4 regions of the Bacillus capparidis genome follow, and region 1 is predicted to be linked to each of the others. Evidence: riboswitches for the same ligand, from Rfam matches in the RefSeq annotation. Region 1 holds a riboswitch; each other region holds the start of a gene.

Evidence for each region. A riboswitch is a leader RNA that binds a small molecule or an ion and turns the genes downstream of it on or off. The one in region 1 is predicted to bind thiamine pyrophosphate.
Region 2: another riboswitch for thiamine pyrophosphate. It lies ahead of thiC (phosphomethylpyrimidine synthase ThiC); the one in region 1 lies ahead of tenA (thiaminase II).
Region 3: another riboswitch for thiamine pyrophosphate. It lies ahead of JOC74_RS23180 (MTH1187 family thiamine-binding protein); the one in region 1 lies ahead of tenA (thiaminase II).
Region 4: another riboswitch for thiamine pyrophosphate. It lies ahead of JOC74_RS10030 (ECF transporter S component); the one in region 1 lies ahead of tenA (thiaminase II).

The regions. Positions count from the first base shown of each region.
Region 1 is NZ_JAFDST010000001.1:146,388-150,553, reverse strand. It holds gene thiO (glycine oxidase ThiO) at 1-1,080, opposite strand, end outside; gene tenI (thiazole tautomerase TenI) at 1,080-1,682, opposite strand; gene tenA (thiaminase II) at 1,657-2,367, opposite strand; TPP riboswitch at 2,444-2,554, opposite strand; gene JOC74_RS00735 (monovalent cation:proton antiporter family protein) at 2,601-4,166, opposite strand, start outside.
Region 2 is NZ_JAFDST010000006.1:57,552-61,717, forward strand. It holds gene JOC74_RS19595 (aldo/keto reductase) at 1-697, shown strand, start outside; gene JOC74_RS19600 (DUF3888 domain-containing protein) at 822-1,253, opposite strand; TPP riboswitch at 1,479-1,592, shown strand; gene thiC (phosphomethylpyrimidine synthase ThiC) at 1,722-3,494, shown strand; gene JOC74_RS19610 (YfhD family protein) at 4,116-4,166, shown strand, end outside.
Region 3 is NZ_JAFDST010000012.1:4,858-9,023, reverse strand. It holds gene floT (flotillin lipid rafts scaffold protein FloT) at 1-436, shown strand, start outside; gene JOC74_RS24225 (hypothetical protein) at 493-636, shown strand; gene JOC74_RS23190 (GNAT family N-acetyltransferase) at 658-1,011, shown strand; gene JOC74_RS23185 (hypothetical protein) at 1,016-1,204, opposite strand; TPP riboswitch at 1,409-1,517, shown strand; gene JOC74_RS23180 (MTH1187 family thiamine-binding protein) at 1,587-1,877, shown strand; gene JOC74_RS23175 (ABC transporter permease) at 1,852-2,643, shown strand; gene JOC74_RS23170 (ABC transporter substrate-binding protein) at 2,658-3,653, shown strand; gene JOC74_RS23165 (ABC transporter ATP-binding protein) at 3,666-4,166, shown strand, end outside.
Region 4 is NZ_JAFDST010000002.1:591,723-595,888, reverse strand. It holds gene JOC74_RS10040 (hypothetical protein) at 1-169, opposite strand, end outside; gene JOC74_RS10035 (Gfo/Idh/MocA family protein) at 413-1,354, shown strand; TPP riboswitch at 1,442-1,550, shown strand; gene JOC74_RS10030 (ECF transporter S component) at 1,648-2,226, shown strand; gene JOC74_RS10025 (ABC transporter ATP-binding protein) at 2,243-3,694, shown strand; gene JOC74_RS10020 (energy-coupling factor transporter transmembrane component T family protein) at 3,707-4,166, shown strand, end outside.

The DNA.
Region 1 (4,166 bases):
CGCAAAGGCATCTTCCCACTCTTGATTCACCTTCTTGCCGAGAACGAGGTCAGAAATCATGCTCCCCGTTGCCGGTGCAAGCAAAATTCCGTTTCTGTAATGCCCTGCTGCAAATAGGATTCGATTGTCATTCGGATGCTTTCCGATATATGGTGTACTGTCCTCTGTCTCGGGTCTCAGTCCTGCCCAAAAGGTGTCTATTTTCATCCGTGTGACAGCTGGAAGCATGGAGGCAGCTTTTTTCATGACGGCTCCAATTCCTCCTAAGGTTGGCTCTTCATCCCAATCGCCAGGCTTCATCGTCGCTCCGATAACAAGCCGCCCGTTTTTTCGCGGTACGATGTAGCAATGTTCATGATAGAGCGTTCTTTCAAGCGCAATATCCTCATTCCAAACTGAAAGGCATTCTCCTTTGACAGGATACAGCTTTTTCTCAAGTCCGAGCTGCTGAAAGAAATGCCCGCTCCAAACTCCGGAGGCAACGATCAATTGATCCGCTGAAAATGTTTCATTTTGCGATTTTATTGTAATAGCTGCAGAATCCGTATCAATCGCGGTAATTGGCGTATATTCATAAATATCTGCCCCAAGAAGCCTTGCTGATTTTGCGAAAGCCTTGCAAACTTTCGTTGGCTCTACTTGAATATCATCTTCGATAAAGCTCGCACCGAGAATACTTTCGCTGATAGAAGGCTCCATGGCAAGTGCCTCTTCCTTGCTTTTCCAAACGACAGAATCGAGTCTATTCATTTGATTTCCACTTTCTATATCTTCCTTGGAGTAAGCTAGCTTTAAGATTCCTCCAGTCTTCAGGTTCATATCAATTCCGCTGATTTCCTTTACTTCCTCTGCCAAAGTCGGGTACCTGCTCTGGCTGGCTCTTGCGAAATCAAAGAATACACCTGGCTTTTCCAGCTCTGCATGGGCACCAAGCATTCCGGCGGCAGCCTGAGATGCTTTTTTTCCAACTTTTCCGCTTTCAAACAGGGCAACCTTGACGTTTTTTTTCGCAAGATGATAGGCAGTAGATAAGCCGATAATGCCCCCTCCGATAATCGCTGCATCGTAATGCGTTGCCATTACTGTTCCTCCTTTAGCAGTTGTACAAATGACTCTGCTGCTCGTCGCGGATGATCAGCTGAAAGTATAGCGGACATCACCGCAATTCCTGCCGGTTTTATTTTTTTTAGCTCAGCGATTTTTTCTCCCGTTATTCCGCCGATGCTGATGACTGGAATAGCTACGGCGTTTACAACCTCCTGCAATGCTTCTGTTCCTCTGCCTGGTGCAAAGGATTTGCTCCCTGTCGGATAGATATGACCGAACAGGCAATAATCGGCGCCGTCTTTTTCGGCTTGAATTGCTTCTTCAACAGAATGGACTGAAACGCCGGCAGTTAAATAGGGGAATTTAGCTTTTACTTCCTTCACATCAAAGCTATGTGATGGAAGCTGTACTTGATTGACTCCAGCGAGCACAGCCGCATCAACCCGGTCGTTGATAACCAGCTGACTTCTGTCAAATCCGGAATTTATCAGCTGTTTCACTAAGTTCGCCACATCTTTTGCACTCTTCGTTTTTTCGCGAATGTGTAAGTAATCGATCGAATCTTGCAAATCGGATACCTTTTGAATCAATTGGTCTATCGTATGGCGGTCATCGGTAATTAAGTGAATCTGCACCCTGTTCCACCTCTTTAGACTCAGTAACGGACCAATTTTCTTTTTTATTCGCCATATCCCAAAATTTGTATTCATAGTAGCATGACGTTACAAAGTTTTGCTTCATTCGCTGTCTCACTTCTTCTGTGCTTTTCTCGGCCCACTCGTCAAAGCGCTCAATTTGTTCTTCAACAAGTGATTTGAACCAATCTCCGCCATAGGTTGCAATCCATTCTTGATAGATTGGATTATCAGGCGTACATTCCTTCAGATGCTCACCGACATCATAATAGAGCCAGTAACAAGGCAGCAGGGCTGCTAAAATCTCGCCGAAATTCCCTCCCATTGAAGAACGGTACATGTGAGAGGTATAGGAGTAAGCCGTTGGTGACGGCTGAAAAGCGTCCAATTCTTCATCGCTGATCTTTAATAGCTCAGTAAATTTCCGATGAAGGGCAAGTTCAGCTTCGTAGGTTCCTTTTGCATGGTCAGCCATCCGGCTCGTGACATACAGGCTGTCAGCATAGGCCGCCGCCAATGATTGGACCTTGGCAAAATGAGTTAAATAGTAGGAATCTTGGAGAACGTAATATTTAAACTTATCTAGAGGCAGCGTCCCTTCACCAATCCCTGTTACAAATGGGTGGATGAAGCTGCCCTCCCACCACTCTGCGGCGTTCTTTCTGCAATGTTCCGAAAATTTCATTCGTTTTCCCCCTAAAAATAGAAAAACCACTTTTCCGAAGAAAAGTGGTTTGGTATTTGCATAGATAAAGTAGATGGCAAATGCCTCGCCACTTCCCTACGCAGGTCTGAACCTGTTCAGGTACATAAGGGTCCGAAAGTCTCACTTTCATCTCAGCCCTTAAACAAGGACTCCCCTAGTGGTTTAACTATAAGTTTTACCTATATCTTATCACAAATTAAACAGTTTTTGTACTAATAGACTTCTAATTGGCTCCTTAAATCATTTATATAATTTCGCGAGCCGGAAATAATCAGCCTGTCATTTGTTTTTAATACAGTGTCTCCGTGCGGAATGATGCTGTCAGACCCTCGAAAAATTCTTACAAAAACGAGATCGCCTTTAAACGGAAAGTTCCTCAGCATCACTCCATCATAAGATTTATTCTTCATATTAATTTGAGCCAAGGATGCATCCTTACCGCTTAGCACATTCAAAATTTCAGGCGCTTCAATATACGCCTTTAACAGCATTTGCCCGGATAATGGAATAGAAAAGGGTTCAATGCCTTTGTCAGTTAGTTCATTTACCTCAGAAAGAAAGCCGGTGCTGGCAATGACACGATTTACACCATTTTCCTTTGCAAAAGAAGCAATTTGGCTATTGAGACTTTCATCTCCTGTAGCAACAACTATGATATCTGCTTCATATATAGAATGATCTCGAAGTGTCGATTCCTTGTAGTCGGGTAAGCGGTGAATATCGAAAACAGAGTCAGAAATTTTCTCTTCCGCATTTTCCGGGTACACATGATACACTCGAACTTCATACCGATCAGGATTTAGTTCCAGCGTAACCGGCAATGTCATTTGAGTGGCACCGATAAAAGCAATCTTTCGTTTCTGCTCTTTTGCGGATTTTTTTATATAAAGTTTCTTAAACCCAATTGGTGTGATGATACTCGTAATGACGGCGACTAATATTAGCGCGCCTGACATTTGGCTGTCAATCAGCCCTAGCCGTTCTCCGATCGTTGCTGCTGCAATCACCAGCGACAAGGTTGATGTTAAAAGAAACCCTGCAGCAAGCGCCTGCCTCGTTCCAAACCATTTCTTTAAAAGCATGACAGGAAGCAGCTTGCTGATTAATAATGCAATAAATAACAGCGGGATAAGAGCTAGTATTTTCGGATTTTGAAAAAGCGACCAAAGATCTAGTTTCGCCCCGACCATAACAAAGAAGATCGGAATCAAAAATCCATAGCCGAACGAGTCGAGTTGTTCAACCATTTCTTTATTCGGGGATAATAGGGAAACTAAGACGCCTGCTAAAAAAGCACCCAAAATGTTTTCCGCACCAACTGTTTCTGACAAGGCAACCAGGACGATAATCAGCGTAAATACTGCTCTCGTTCCAATTTGTATCGTACCTTTAGACATCGTTTCAACAAACCTGCGATTTTTAAATCCTCTTCCAAAAAAGTAAAGAATGACACCGGCAGCAAACAATATAAGAAGCAGCCACATGTTGCTATTGCCTTCTTCATAAACGGACGCAAAAATGGCAAGCAGAACCATAGTAACAAGATCCGCAATAACGGCAACTAATAAAATGATTTGGCCAAAACTTGAGTTCATGATTCGTTCTTCTTTTAATGTCGGCACGACGACTCCAAGTGAAATCGTAGAGATAATGATCGTCATTAAAAACGCTTGATTGATAAAGCCCATCCAGACAAATAGATAGGATAGAAGAAGGGATAAGGCAAAAATCCCTAAGAAAACGATGGAAGAAACAGTAAACGTGTTCGGTTCACTTTG
Region 2 (4,166 bases), on a different contig from region 1:
AATGTACGGCCAGGGAAATTCTGAACGAGTCGTTGGCGAAGCTATTAAAGAAAATCGCGACGATGTTTTTCTCGTTTCAAAGGTATATCCGCAAAAATCAGGATTAGGAAATATTTCAGCTGCATGCGAAAATAGCTTGAATCGCCTTGGCACTGACCATTTGGATTTATACCTATTACATTGGAGAGGCAGTGTTCCATTAGAAGAAACCATTGAAGGGATGGAACGATTGAAAAAAGAAGGAAAGATATTACGATGGGGAGTCTCCAATTTCGACACGGCTGATATGGAAGAACTCTGGAATACAAAGGGCGGAAGGAATTGTGCCACGAACCAAGTCTTATACCACCTGGGCTCGAGAGGAATTGATTTTGATTTACTGCCTTGGCATAAAGATCATAAAATACCGATTATGGCGTATAGCCCTCTCGCCCAAGGAGGATCATTACGAAAACAATTGCTCAGTGATGATAATGTAAATAAGATTGCTGAAAAATATAATGTTTCGCCACTTCAAATAGCCCTTGCTTGGACTATACGATCCAATCATGTGATTGCCATTCCAAAAGCGGTGCAAGAGCAGCACGTTTATCAAAATGCAGAAGCGGTTTCGGTTGAACTGACTCAAGAAGATTTGAATCGTATTGATGAGGCTTTCCCAGAACCGAGAAAAAAGATGCCTTTAGATATTATTTGAAAATTTATCTTGATGCATTTTTGAATAAGAAAATTGGAGAAAAGTGCTCCTTCTCTTTTCTTGCTCTCTGCTAGTAATTGCCCGGCGTGCATCTCTATGTGGGAAAAGAGGAGGTTTTCTCCTCTTAGTGTATTAATATGTGCTGCCAGTGTTCAGGCAATTCATAGTCCCTTAAATGTTCATACTTTTTAAGGTTAACTCGTCCACTCCCATTGATATATAATGTTAGTCTGTCTAGTCCAACTTGAATATGTGGTCCTACAACTGGAGTCACTTTTATTATTACTGTAAATTCAAATCGTCGATATTCGCCTATTCGTTCTGCTTTCTCTATATACACTTGATATGGGTAAACCATAGGTGAGTAGTTTAAAACCTTTTTGTAGTATTCGTTTACGGCTTTATCAATTTCAACACTAAGCAATGAAACAAAAATATCTTGATACAATTCTTCTCTTGAATTCATAGGAGGAGTATAAACAGTTTCTGCCTCACAGTTAAAACACATACTTGCCGTAAAAGTAACAACTAACACAATCACAAACCTTTTTATCATGATTCCTCCCACTTGTTTTTTTAGTTTCCCCTAATAACAACCTTATTAATTACTAATAATTAGGGGATAAATAGACTATTCCGATGCTGTTTAGGTTGTTTTTTTAACGAGAGTAAATCATTTTTTCCCTCCCTGTTTTTCAAAAAATTGTGCAAAAACATTCCAAATGGTGAAAAAGTACCCTTTTCTTCTTTGCTTAAACGTGATACCATGTTGAAGAAATTAATAGTTTACTAGGGGTGCCCAAAGTTGCGGGCTGAGAGAGGAGCGCTGAATGCTTCTTAACCCTTTGGACCTGATCTGGTTCGTACCAGCGTGGGGAAGTAAGGGATTATGAAGATTATTGTATCCAATAATCTACTTCTTTTTTACTGACTTTAAACTAGGTCCTTTCATTTGGATCTGGTTTTTTCGTGTTGGTGCTATTCTGGATCCTGTCCTTCAACATAATAAAAAGGAGGAAGGAAAGTGAAGAAAGAATCTGTACAGCAAACAAACATTTCAATTATGTCAAGCTTTTCAGGGAGCAAGAAGGTGTATGTGGAAGGCTCAAGACAAGACATTCAAGTCCCAATGAGAGAGATTGAATTAAGCCGTACCACCGGATCGTTTGGGGAACAAGCAAATGCACCGGTACGAGTCTATGATACGAGCGGACCATATACTGATAAAAATCAACACATCAACATTCAGGAAGGTTTAAAGCCGCTTCGTTCGAATTGGATTAGTGAACGAGATGATGTTGAAGAATATGAAGGACGTAAGGTTAAACCGGAGGATAATGGATATCGTACAGTGAGCAATGAAGCGGACCATCCGGGCTTAATCAGAAAGCCGCTTCGTGCCAAACAAGGAAAAAATGTGACTCAGCTCCATTATGCAAGAAAAGGGATCATTACTCCCGAAATGGAATTCATCGCCATTCGTGAAAATATGACACCGGAATTTGTCAGGGATGAAGTGGCAGCAGGACGCGCGATTATCCCATCAAACATTAACCATCCGGAAAGTGAGCCGATGATTATCGGGAGAAATTTCCACGTAAAAATTAATGCGAATATTGGGAATTCAGCGGTGACTTCTTCCATAGAGGAAGAGGTTGAGAAAATGACGTGGGCGATACGCTGGGGATCAGATACGATGATGGATCTTTCGACAGGGAAGGACATTCACACGACCCGGGAATGGATTATTCGTAATTGCCCGGTACCGGTTGGAACGGTTCCGATTTATCAAGCTCTTGAAAAAGTAAACGGGGTAGCCGAAGACTTAACGTGGGAAGTATACCGAGACACACTGATTGAACAAGCTGAACAAGGTGTTGATTATTTCACAATTCATGCCGGAGTTCTCCTTCGATACATTCAGCTCACGGCTAAAAGGGTGACCGGAATCGTTTCCAGGGGAGGGGCGATTATGGCTCAGTGGTGCTTGGCTCATCATCAAGAAAGCTTCCTCTATACCCATTTTGAAGAGATTTGTGAGATCATGAAGAGATACGATATTGCGTTCTCTTTAGGAGACGGCTTGCGGCCGGGATCGATTGCCGATGCAAATGACGAAGCCCAATTTGCTGAACTCGAAACCCTTGGGGAATTGACGCAAATCGCCTGGAAACACGATGTCCAAGTGATGATTGAGGGGCCGGGACACGTGCCGATGCATAAAATCAAAGAAAATATGGATAAACAAATGGAAATTTGTAAGGAAGCCCCGTTTTATACTCTTGGGCCATTGACAACAGATATTGCGCCGGGCTATGACCATATTACGTCAGCAATTGGAGCAGCGATGATCGGCTGGTATGGAACGGCGATGCTTTGTTACGTGACGCCTAAGGAGCATTTAGGCCTTCCTAACAGAGACGATGTAAGAGAGGGAGTCATCACGTATAAAATCGCAGCCCATGCCGCGGACTTGGCAAAGGGACATCCAGGTGCGCAAATCAGAGATGATGCAATTTCGAAAGCGAGATTTGAGTTCCGCTGGAGAGATCAGTTTAACTTATCTCTTGATCCGGAGAGGGCAATAGAATATCATGACGAAACCTTGCCGGCAGAAGGGGCGAAAACGGCTCATTTCTGTTCCATGTGCGGACCTAAATTCTGCAGCATGAGGATTTCCCAGGATATTAGAGATTACGCGAAGGAAAATGATCTTGATACACAGGAAGCGATTGACGAAGGCCTCAAGGAAAAGGCGAAGGAATTCGTCGAAGGCGGGAGTAAGATTTATAAATAACGAATGGGAATTTGTGTTATTATTAAGTTAAAGCAAATAGGGTGGTTTAAGATGAAGCTTGTGAAAAACTTTTTTCTTGTAGTTCTTCTTATGATTGTCGAACTGTCGGTTGGTTTTTCGATCGAAGCCCTAATTTCTATGACAAACATACAATGACGAAAACAAGACTTGGTTATGTTGTCTTTGTAACGCTTGCCGCCTTTGTAACATTTGGAGTAATCACGTGGATGTATAATAGGATTTATTAAAAAATGAGCACCAAATAATAAGAGAGAGGGGATCGTTTTATTTCCCTCTCTCTTCATTTTTATTTCAGTTTTTAAACGATGTCATCGACACGCAGGTTCTGTTCGTTTTGTATATTTGATTTTACGTGAGCAAACGTGACGGTTCCTGGTTGGTCTATGACGAAGATTGCAGGCTTTGGCAGCTCCCAATTTCGTTCCCGTTATGGCCGGGAATGTCCAGTACGGAACTTTAATAATGAAGTCCGCTTATTTCTTGAATTCTCCCTTTAACACGGTCAAAGCCTCGCCTCTCAACAAGCAGCGTTCACCTTGAACATGTTTGAATAAAATAATTGTAATTTCGGTATTCTAAATTCAGGAAGGAGGTATTTACATGGGAAGAATGAATCATGGGCATAAGGGAAATAACCATAAAAAGAAAATT
Region 3 (4,166 bases), on a different contig from region 1:
AATTGCGAAAGCGGAAGCGGAAAAAGCAAAAGGAGAAACGGAAGCAGAAGTTATACGCCTGAAAGGACTTGCAGAAGCTGAAGCAAAAGAAAAAATCGCTGAAGCCTTTGAGAAATACGGCCAAGCTGCTATTCTCGATATGATTATAGGAATGCTGCCTGAATATGCGAAGCAGGTGTCTGCGCCACTTTCCAACATTGATAAAATTACGGTTGTTGATACCGGCGGCAGCGGTGAAAACAGCGGGGCAAACAGAGTGACCGGTTATGCAACCAATTTGATGTCTTCCTTGCAGGAAAGCTTGAAGGCTTCTTCAGGAATTGATGTGAAAGAACTGATCGAAAATTTTTCTGGAAAAGGAAACGTTAGACAAAGCTTGGATGAAATCGGCATCGGTATCAATAAATCCAAAGCGGTCAAGGAAACAATAGAATAAGATGAAGGCAGTCGACGGGCTGCCTTTTTCGCTAAAGTAAAAAGGAGTGATTTATGATGTTCAACATTCGCAAAGCAACAAAAGAGGATGCGGCAGAAATCGCCAAGGTACATGTGGATAGCTGGAGAACGACATATAAAAACATAGTGTCTGATACATATCTTGCGCAATTAAATTATGAAGATAGAGAGAAGATGTAGAGAGATAATTCGTTTGAAAGCGTGTTTGTCGCTGAAGATCAGTCAGGGATTTTCGGGTTTGCCGGGTTCGGTCCCGAGCGGACAAAAAAACACAACTATGATGGTGAGCTATATGCAATCTATTTGTTTAAAGAAAAGCAAAAAATGGGTGCGAGAAAAGCATTAGTAAAAGAGGGTGTCAAATATCTCTTAGAAAACGGGTATCAAAACATGTTGGTCTGGGTGCTGGATGAAAATCCTTCCATTGGATTCTATCTTTCCCTAGAACCAGAAAAAGTAGCAAAAGATAGCTTTACGATCGCTGAGAAAAACCATATTGAAATCGCCTTTGGCTGGAGAGATCTGTCTTTGCTTGAAGCGAAGCTGAGTAAGTAACGAATTATTTAATCGAATTTAAAAAATAGGATGAGAGAATGGCGAAAGCTACACCAAGCGGAATATAAAATATCATTCCTCTGCCATTCACTTTTCCTTCTGCATCGCACACCTTTATTGCCTCGAAATACCCCATCAATAAATTTATTACTGACAGGGAGTAGCACAATAGCATTAAAAAAAACGCATTCATTCTCTCTTTCCCCTCTCTATCATCTCTCTATTATTACATTCAAAGAAATGGCTGAATATGCAAAAAAATTTAGTTTATCGTATCGTTTTGAAGATATTTTTTTGGAGAATCTATCAAAATTGGTTTGCTTGTTTTGAATGGAAATGCCTTGATGGCGGGCTTTAGCTGATTTACAAGCGTCGAGAATCATGGTAAGGTACAATGGTAAATAATATGGGGAGCTAAGTGAACTTGGCTGAGAGGATGCGAAAACGTATCGACCCACAAACCTGATCTGGGTAATGCCAGCGTAGGGATACTCTATAACAAAAGTGAATGACTTTTCTATAGCGATCCTCCTCTCAATTTTCCACTTGCTCTTCTTCACTAGAAGGAGGAGTATATGTCATCGATAAATCTGGCATTTCAAGTATTGCCCAAATCTGGAACAATCCCGGTCTATGAATTAGTCGACAAAGCAATTGAAGTTGTTGCCGCTTCCGGCGTTCCTTATGAAGTCGGTGCGATGGAGACGGTTATGGAAGGTGAAATGGACGAGCTTCTGGAAATCGTCAAAAAGGCTCAAGATGCTTGCATAGCAGCAGGAGCCACTGAGGTCATGACCCATATGAAAATCCATTATCGGCCTGATGGGGGCGTGACAATTCGTGAAAAGGTTGAAAAATACCGCTAGCACGCAATGGGATAGCGTTCGGAATATCGTTTTGCCGGTAAGCTCGGTTTTTTTATTTTTTCTTTTATGGGAATTGTTTGTCCTTATCACGAAGACTGAGGCTTGGATATTGCCCGCTCCGCATCTCGTGATTACAGAATTTTTCACAGGAAATTTTGCATTTTCCGATCATATTTTTCCTACATTATTTGAAGCATTGACAGGGCTCCTTCTTTCCGTCGTCGTGGGGGTTGGGTTTGCAATTATTCTCGATTCTTCCGACGTTTTGTATCGAACATTCAGCCCGCTTCTCGTTGTTTCGCAAACGATTCCGATTATTGCGCTTGCGCCATTATTTATTATTTGGTTTGGTTTTGGTTTTGTACCTAAGCTCCTTATCGTAGCGCTCGTCTGCTTCTTTCCCATAGCTATGAATGTGATTGAGGGCTTGCGTATGGTTGACAAAGACATGCTTGCCATGATGAAGTCTGTCGGTGCGAGCCGTTACCAGCTTCTATTTAAACTGAAGCTTCCGTTTGCGCTTCCGTTTTTCTTTACCGGTCTGAAAATCTCAGGTACATACGCCGTAATGGGAGCCGTTATTTCTGAATGGCTCGGGGCAAGCAAGGGGCTGGGAGTTACTTTAACAAGGGCAACGCAATCCTTTCAAACCGTTCGGGTATTTTTAATCATCGTCATTATCGTGTTATTAAGCCTGACTTTTTACAGCAGCATTCAGCTTGCAGCAAGAGCTTGTATGCCATGGAAACACAAGCAAAAGAAATGAGGTTTTTTGATAAAATGAAACTGCGCAAAACGTATGTATTATTTAGTATTCTCGTATTGCTGCTTTCAGCATGCGGGCAGCAAAATTCTGAGCAAAGAAAAAATGGAGACCTAAAAAAAGTAACCATTATGCTCGATTGGTTTCCTAACACAAATCATACAGGAATCTATGTAGCAAAAGAAAAAGGATATTATAAAGAGAATGGAATAGATTTAGAAATTCTTGAACCCGGAGATGGTATGAGTGTGGAACAAGTGGTTGCCAAAGGAAATGCCGATTTTGGCATTTCGAATCAAGAATCGGTCACTCAGGCAAGATCAACCGATATCCCGATTGTGTCAATCGCTGCCATTATTCAAGAAAACACATCGGCCTTTGCCTCTTTAAAGAAAAGCGGCATCACCTCGGTTAAACAATTTGAAGGCAAACGATATGGGGGATGGGGATCAGAGTCAGAAGAAGCTGTCTTACGAGCAGTCATGAAAAAGCATAATGCAAATTATGAAAAAATCGAAAATGTGACTTTGGGTGCTACAGATTTCTTTAAATCTATTGGAAGAGATGCAGATGTTGAATGGATTTTCTACGGATGGGACGGCATTGAAGCAAAAAGACAGGGGATCGATTTAAATCTTATTTATTTAAAAGACTTAGATCCTGCATTAAATTATTATACACCTGTCATCGCTTCAAGCGAGAAGCTTATTAATTCCGATCCTGAAACTGTCAAAGCCTTTATGGATGCAACAAAAAAAGGCTATAAGGACTCAATCAACAATCCGGAAGAAGCAGCAGATTTGCTTGTAAAACAGGTTCCGGATTTGAACAAAGATCTTGTTCATAAAAGCCAAGACTGGTTGAGCAAGCAGTATCAAGGCAATGCAGATAGATGGGGAATCCAGGATCAAGCGGTATGGGAAAATTACGCCAACTGGATGGTCGAAAATCAATTGCTGGATAAAAAAATTGATACAGGTAAAGCCTTCACGAATCAATTTATTGATAACTAGGAGCAGTTTCTCATGCTTACGATAAAGTCTGTTTCAAAATCATTTGATAATCTAAGCGTTTTAGATACAATCGATCTTCATGTGAAAAAAGAAGAATTTGTAAGTATCATTGGACCTAGCGGCTGCGGGAAAAGCACTCTTTTAGAGATTGTTACCGGCCTGATTGCACCAAGCAACGGAGAAATTTATTTCAATGAAGAAAATGTGACAGGAACAACGAATAAACTAGGATACATGCCGCAAAAAGACGTGTTGTTTCCGTGGAGAACTGTATTGGAAAATGTAATCATTCCTCAAGAAATTATGGGAATTAGAAAAAAAGATGCTGAAAAAAAAGCGCGCCAGTTAGTTGAGAAATTTGGACTGAGCGGCTTTGAAGAGTATTATCCGAGTGCGTTGTCCGGAGGTATGAAGCAGCGGGCGAACTTTCTGCGAACCGTTTTGACAGACAAACGCTTACTTGCGCTCGATGAACCTTTTGGCAAGCTTGATGCTTTAACAAAGCGTGAAATG
Region 4 (4,166 bases), on a different contig from region 1:
ATACCCGTTCAATTCCTTCTGTAATTGTACTCCATTTTTCCACTCCTCTTGCGATACTTAACTGTCCAGTTTTTGTGTTAGCAGCATGAGCTTCATACCTATTTCCTACACTATAAATTAGAATATCGAGGTCTCTTTCTTTCACAATGATTCGTTCCATTCTTATCATTGCATTCACCTCACCTTCTATTTACCACTTCAACAAATAGGTAAAAAGTCCTTTAAATTAGGAAATTTTATTTTATGTTTCTAATAGAAAGTGCTAAGAATGGTTTGTTACCTTATGATTTTGTACGGTCTTATTTTGATCTATTTATCTAAGAATCTAACAACCTTCAATTTTTTCCTATTCTAGGTTATTTCACCAATAGACTGATATACTTATCTTACTAAACCAAAAGGAGATGCACATATGAAAGTAGGGATACTAGGAACAGGCTTTGGCTCTTATCACGCCGACATTTATCGTAAAACGGAAAACGTCGATTCAGTTATCATTTTCGGGAGAAACGAAGAGAAACTTAAAAAACTTGAACAAGATTTGCAAATAACAGCTACCAACAATATTGATAACATTATGACGAACAAAGAAATCGATTTAATCGATGTCTGCCTTCCAAGCACCTTACATAAAAAGTATGTCATTGATGCTTTGAAAAATGGAAAGAATGTTTATTGTGAGACACCTGTTGCGTTAACCCTTGAGGATGCCATCGCGATGAAGCAGGCAGCTGACAAATATGGGAGAAAAGTTTTTGTTGATCAATTTATTAAATTCGAACAACCCTATCAATATATTTATTCGCTTGCCCAGCAAAATACATATGGGAAGTTAAAGGCTTTGCACTTGAAAAGAAAGACTCCTCCGTTATGGGGCGATTTAGGGCTGAACCACATCACAACCAATTTCATGATTCATGAGATTGATTTTGTCACTTGGCTAATAGGCAGTCCAAAGCAGATGACAGCTGCCGGTCTCAATGGGAAAGCAGGAACGTCACACGTTGATGCACTTTTCCATTATGATGATACAGTTGTTGAGGTCCAATGCTCTTCTATGATGCCAGGTTACCATCCGTTCACTGTTGCTTATGAAGCCGTTTTTGAAGATGCAACGGTAGAGTACGTGGAGAATGGACATAAGGATAGAAGTGAAATGTCTCTAAAGCTATTTACGAACGACGGTCAGGAAGAAGTCAAAGTAGAGAATAGTGATTGTTATGCAGAAGCCATTAAGCACGTACTGGAGTGCTGCGAGAAAGATATTCCGACAAGCTTGAGTATTGATGATGCGATTCCTTCATTAGAGATAGCCATAGAGATAAAAGAGATGCTGATAAGTACAAATACCTAATTGCAGTAAGATCATAAAATGGAAAACCGTACAATTGACATTTCCTAAAAAAGTGATAAGGTAGTGCTTATACAAGTGAATCAGTGAATTATCCGCTAGGGGGACCTTTTTAGAAGGTTGAGATTAAAGTAGGACTTTAAGACCCTTGGAACCTGATCTGGTTTATACCAGCGTAGGGAAGTGGAGTTGCGGGATCTATATGTCTATCATTATTTTCCAATACAACCACTTTCTTATTGCTGGTAAGAAAGTGGTTTTTTTATTTATCTAAGAAAAAAAGGAGATGTACCATCATGCAAAAAGGATTAAAGCTGACTGATATTTTAGTTACAATTATTATCGCTTTTATTTTCGGGATAGTTTATAAATTATGGGGACCTGTTTACAGCTTGGTTTCAACGGTCGGGCTTCATGTTGATCAGCTGCTTTATGGGATGTGGTTTATTGCAGCAACTGTTGCTTTTTTAATTATTCGTAAACCGGGTGTTGCTGTATTAGCGGAGGTTGCTGCGGCACATGGAGAATTTATTTTTGGCGGCCAGTGGGGAGTAGCTACACTTATATTCGGTTTGGGTCAAGGTCTGGCGGCTGAACTAATTTTCGCTGCTTTCCGTTATAAAAGGTATGATCTTTTCACTGTTTCTTTGGCAGCTGTGTTATCAGCGATAGCTTCACTTGTGATCGACTATTATTACGGGTATATCGGCGACCTGGCGCCTTGGAATTTGCTGCTTTATGTTGGGTTTAGAGTCGCTGGTTCGATTATCATTGCCGGAATCTTTGCTTATCTAATTGTCCAAGCGCTGGAGAAGACAGGCGTTACCAACCTTGTTCGCCCGGCTTCAAGTAAAGATTATCGAGCGTTGGATTAATTGTGAGGTGGGTGTTATGACATCCTTGACGAATGTAAAGGACTTGCGGTTGAAATTTCCGGGGGCGGAATCCTTGTTATTCAAGGATTTTTCCCTTTCTTTTCGTAAAGGAGAAAAAGTATTGCTGTTGGGTCCATCTGGTTCAGGAAAATCCACGCTTTTGCAAGTATTGACGGGACTCATCCCGAATTCTGTGGAAGTACCAATGAAAGCAAAGGAAGTGACGGTTCCTGATTCTTGGGGCTTTTTGTTTCAGGATCCTGATACACAATTTTGTATGCCCTATGTCGATGAAGAGCTCGCCTTTGTTCTTGAGAACCTGCAAATACCCCGGGAACAGATGCAACGCTTGATGAAGCATTATTTGCAACAAGTCGGACTTCACTTTGACAATCTTCATACGAATATTCAAACCTTGTCAGGCGGTATGAAACAGCGATTGGCGATTGCCTCAGTGCTGGCGCTTGAGCCGGATGTCTTATTCCTAGATGAACCGACTGCTATGCTCGATCCAGAAGGGACGAAAGAGGTTTGGCAAACGATCAAAGAGGTTGGCGAGGAGAAAACGGTCATCATTGTCGAGCATAAAATTGAAGAAATTGTTAATTTCGTCGATCGCGTGATTCTGCTTAGTGATCAGGGAACGATCATCGCAGACGGCTCCAAAGAAGAAGTGTTTGCAGAATTCAAGGACGTACTGATTGAACAAGGAATATGGTACCCGAACGTATGGAACGATTATATCGAATCTCGCCGGAAACTTGCGCCGAAGCAAAGCATCAATCAAGAAAAAACGGCCATTTCTCTTTCCGCGTTTGCAGGATTTCGAGGGAAAGAGAAAAAAATAGATGTAGGGCAAGCGAATGTCTATCTGGGGGAATGGATCGCCGTCCTTGGAAAAAATGGAGCGGGGAAAAGCACGCTCTTGCACGCTCTCATGGATTTGATTAAAACAAAGGGCTCCTACACCATATTTGACCGGGATCATAAAAAAATCAAAACATTGACCGATGACGTGACCTTTGTGTTTCAAAACCCTGAATTTCAATTCGTCACCAATTCCGTCTATGAGGAAGTCGCCTATACACTTCGATTAGAAAAATGGAGTGAGGAAAGGATTTCTGCCCGAGTGGACGAGCTGCTTGAGAGTTTTCGTCTAAAGGATCACAAGCAAAACCATCCGTATCAATTATCAATGGGACAAAAGCGGAGATTATCGGTTGCTGCCGCGATTGTCAAAGAACAGCCGATCCTACTGTTGGATGAACCGACATTTGGCCAGGATGCGAAAAACACGTTTGCTATCCTCGAGCAGCTTGAAGCACTCCGGGAGAGCGGCACAACGATCGTGATGGTGACGCATGATATGAACATCGTTGAGCATTTTGCGTCCAGGGCTTGGTTGATCGAAAATGGAAAGCTGATAGAGGACGATTTAACGGCCGAAAAAATAGAAAGTGCTCGTTAGGAGAGGACAAGTATGCCATTTGATTTTGCATTTAAAGAAACGTGGCTGCATAAAGTAAATCCCAGCTTAAAATTTGGCAGTATGGTGATCCTGTTTGTTTTGATTTTGTTTATTCATGATATCAACGTGATCATCAATGTGATGTTCGGTACCATCTTGCTCTATTTGTTTTTTACAGGCCATCCATGGAAGCGGTTATTGCTAATCGCGGCTCCTTTTCTGCTTATTTTTATCACGTCATCAACGTCGATGATCTTTTTTGGAAAAGGGGAGCATACGTGGTTTCATTGGGGGCTTATTGATATTACGGAAGAAAGTTTTTTTCGCGGATTGCATTTGGGCTTTCGCGGGATTGTTTTTGCCGTAATCGGTGTCGTTTTTTCTTTAACGACAAGGCCTGTATTTTTGTTTTATTCCCTCATGCAGCAAGTCAAAGTAAAACCAAAATACGCTTATAGCTTTATGGCGGCGG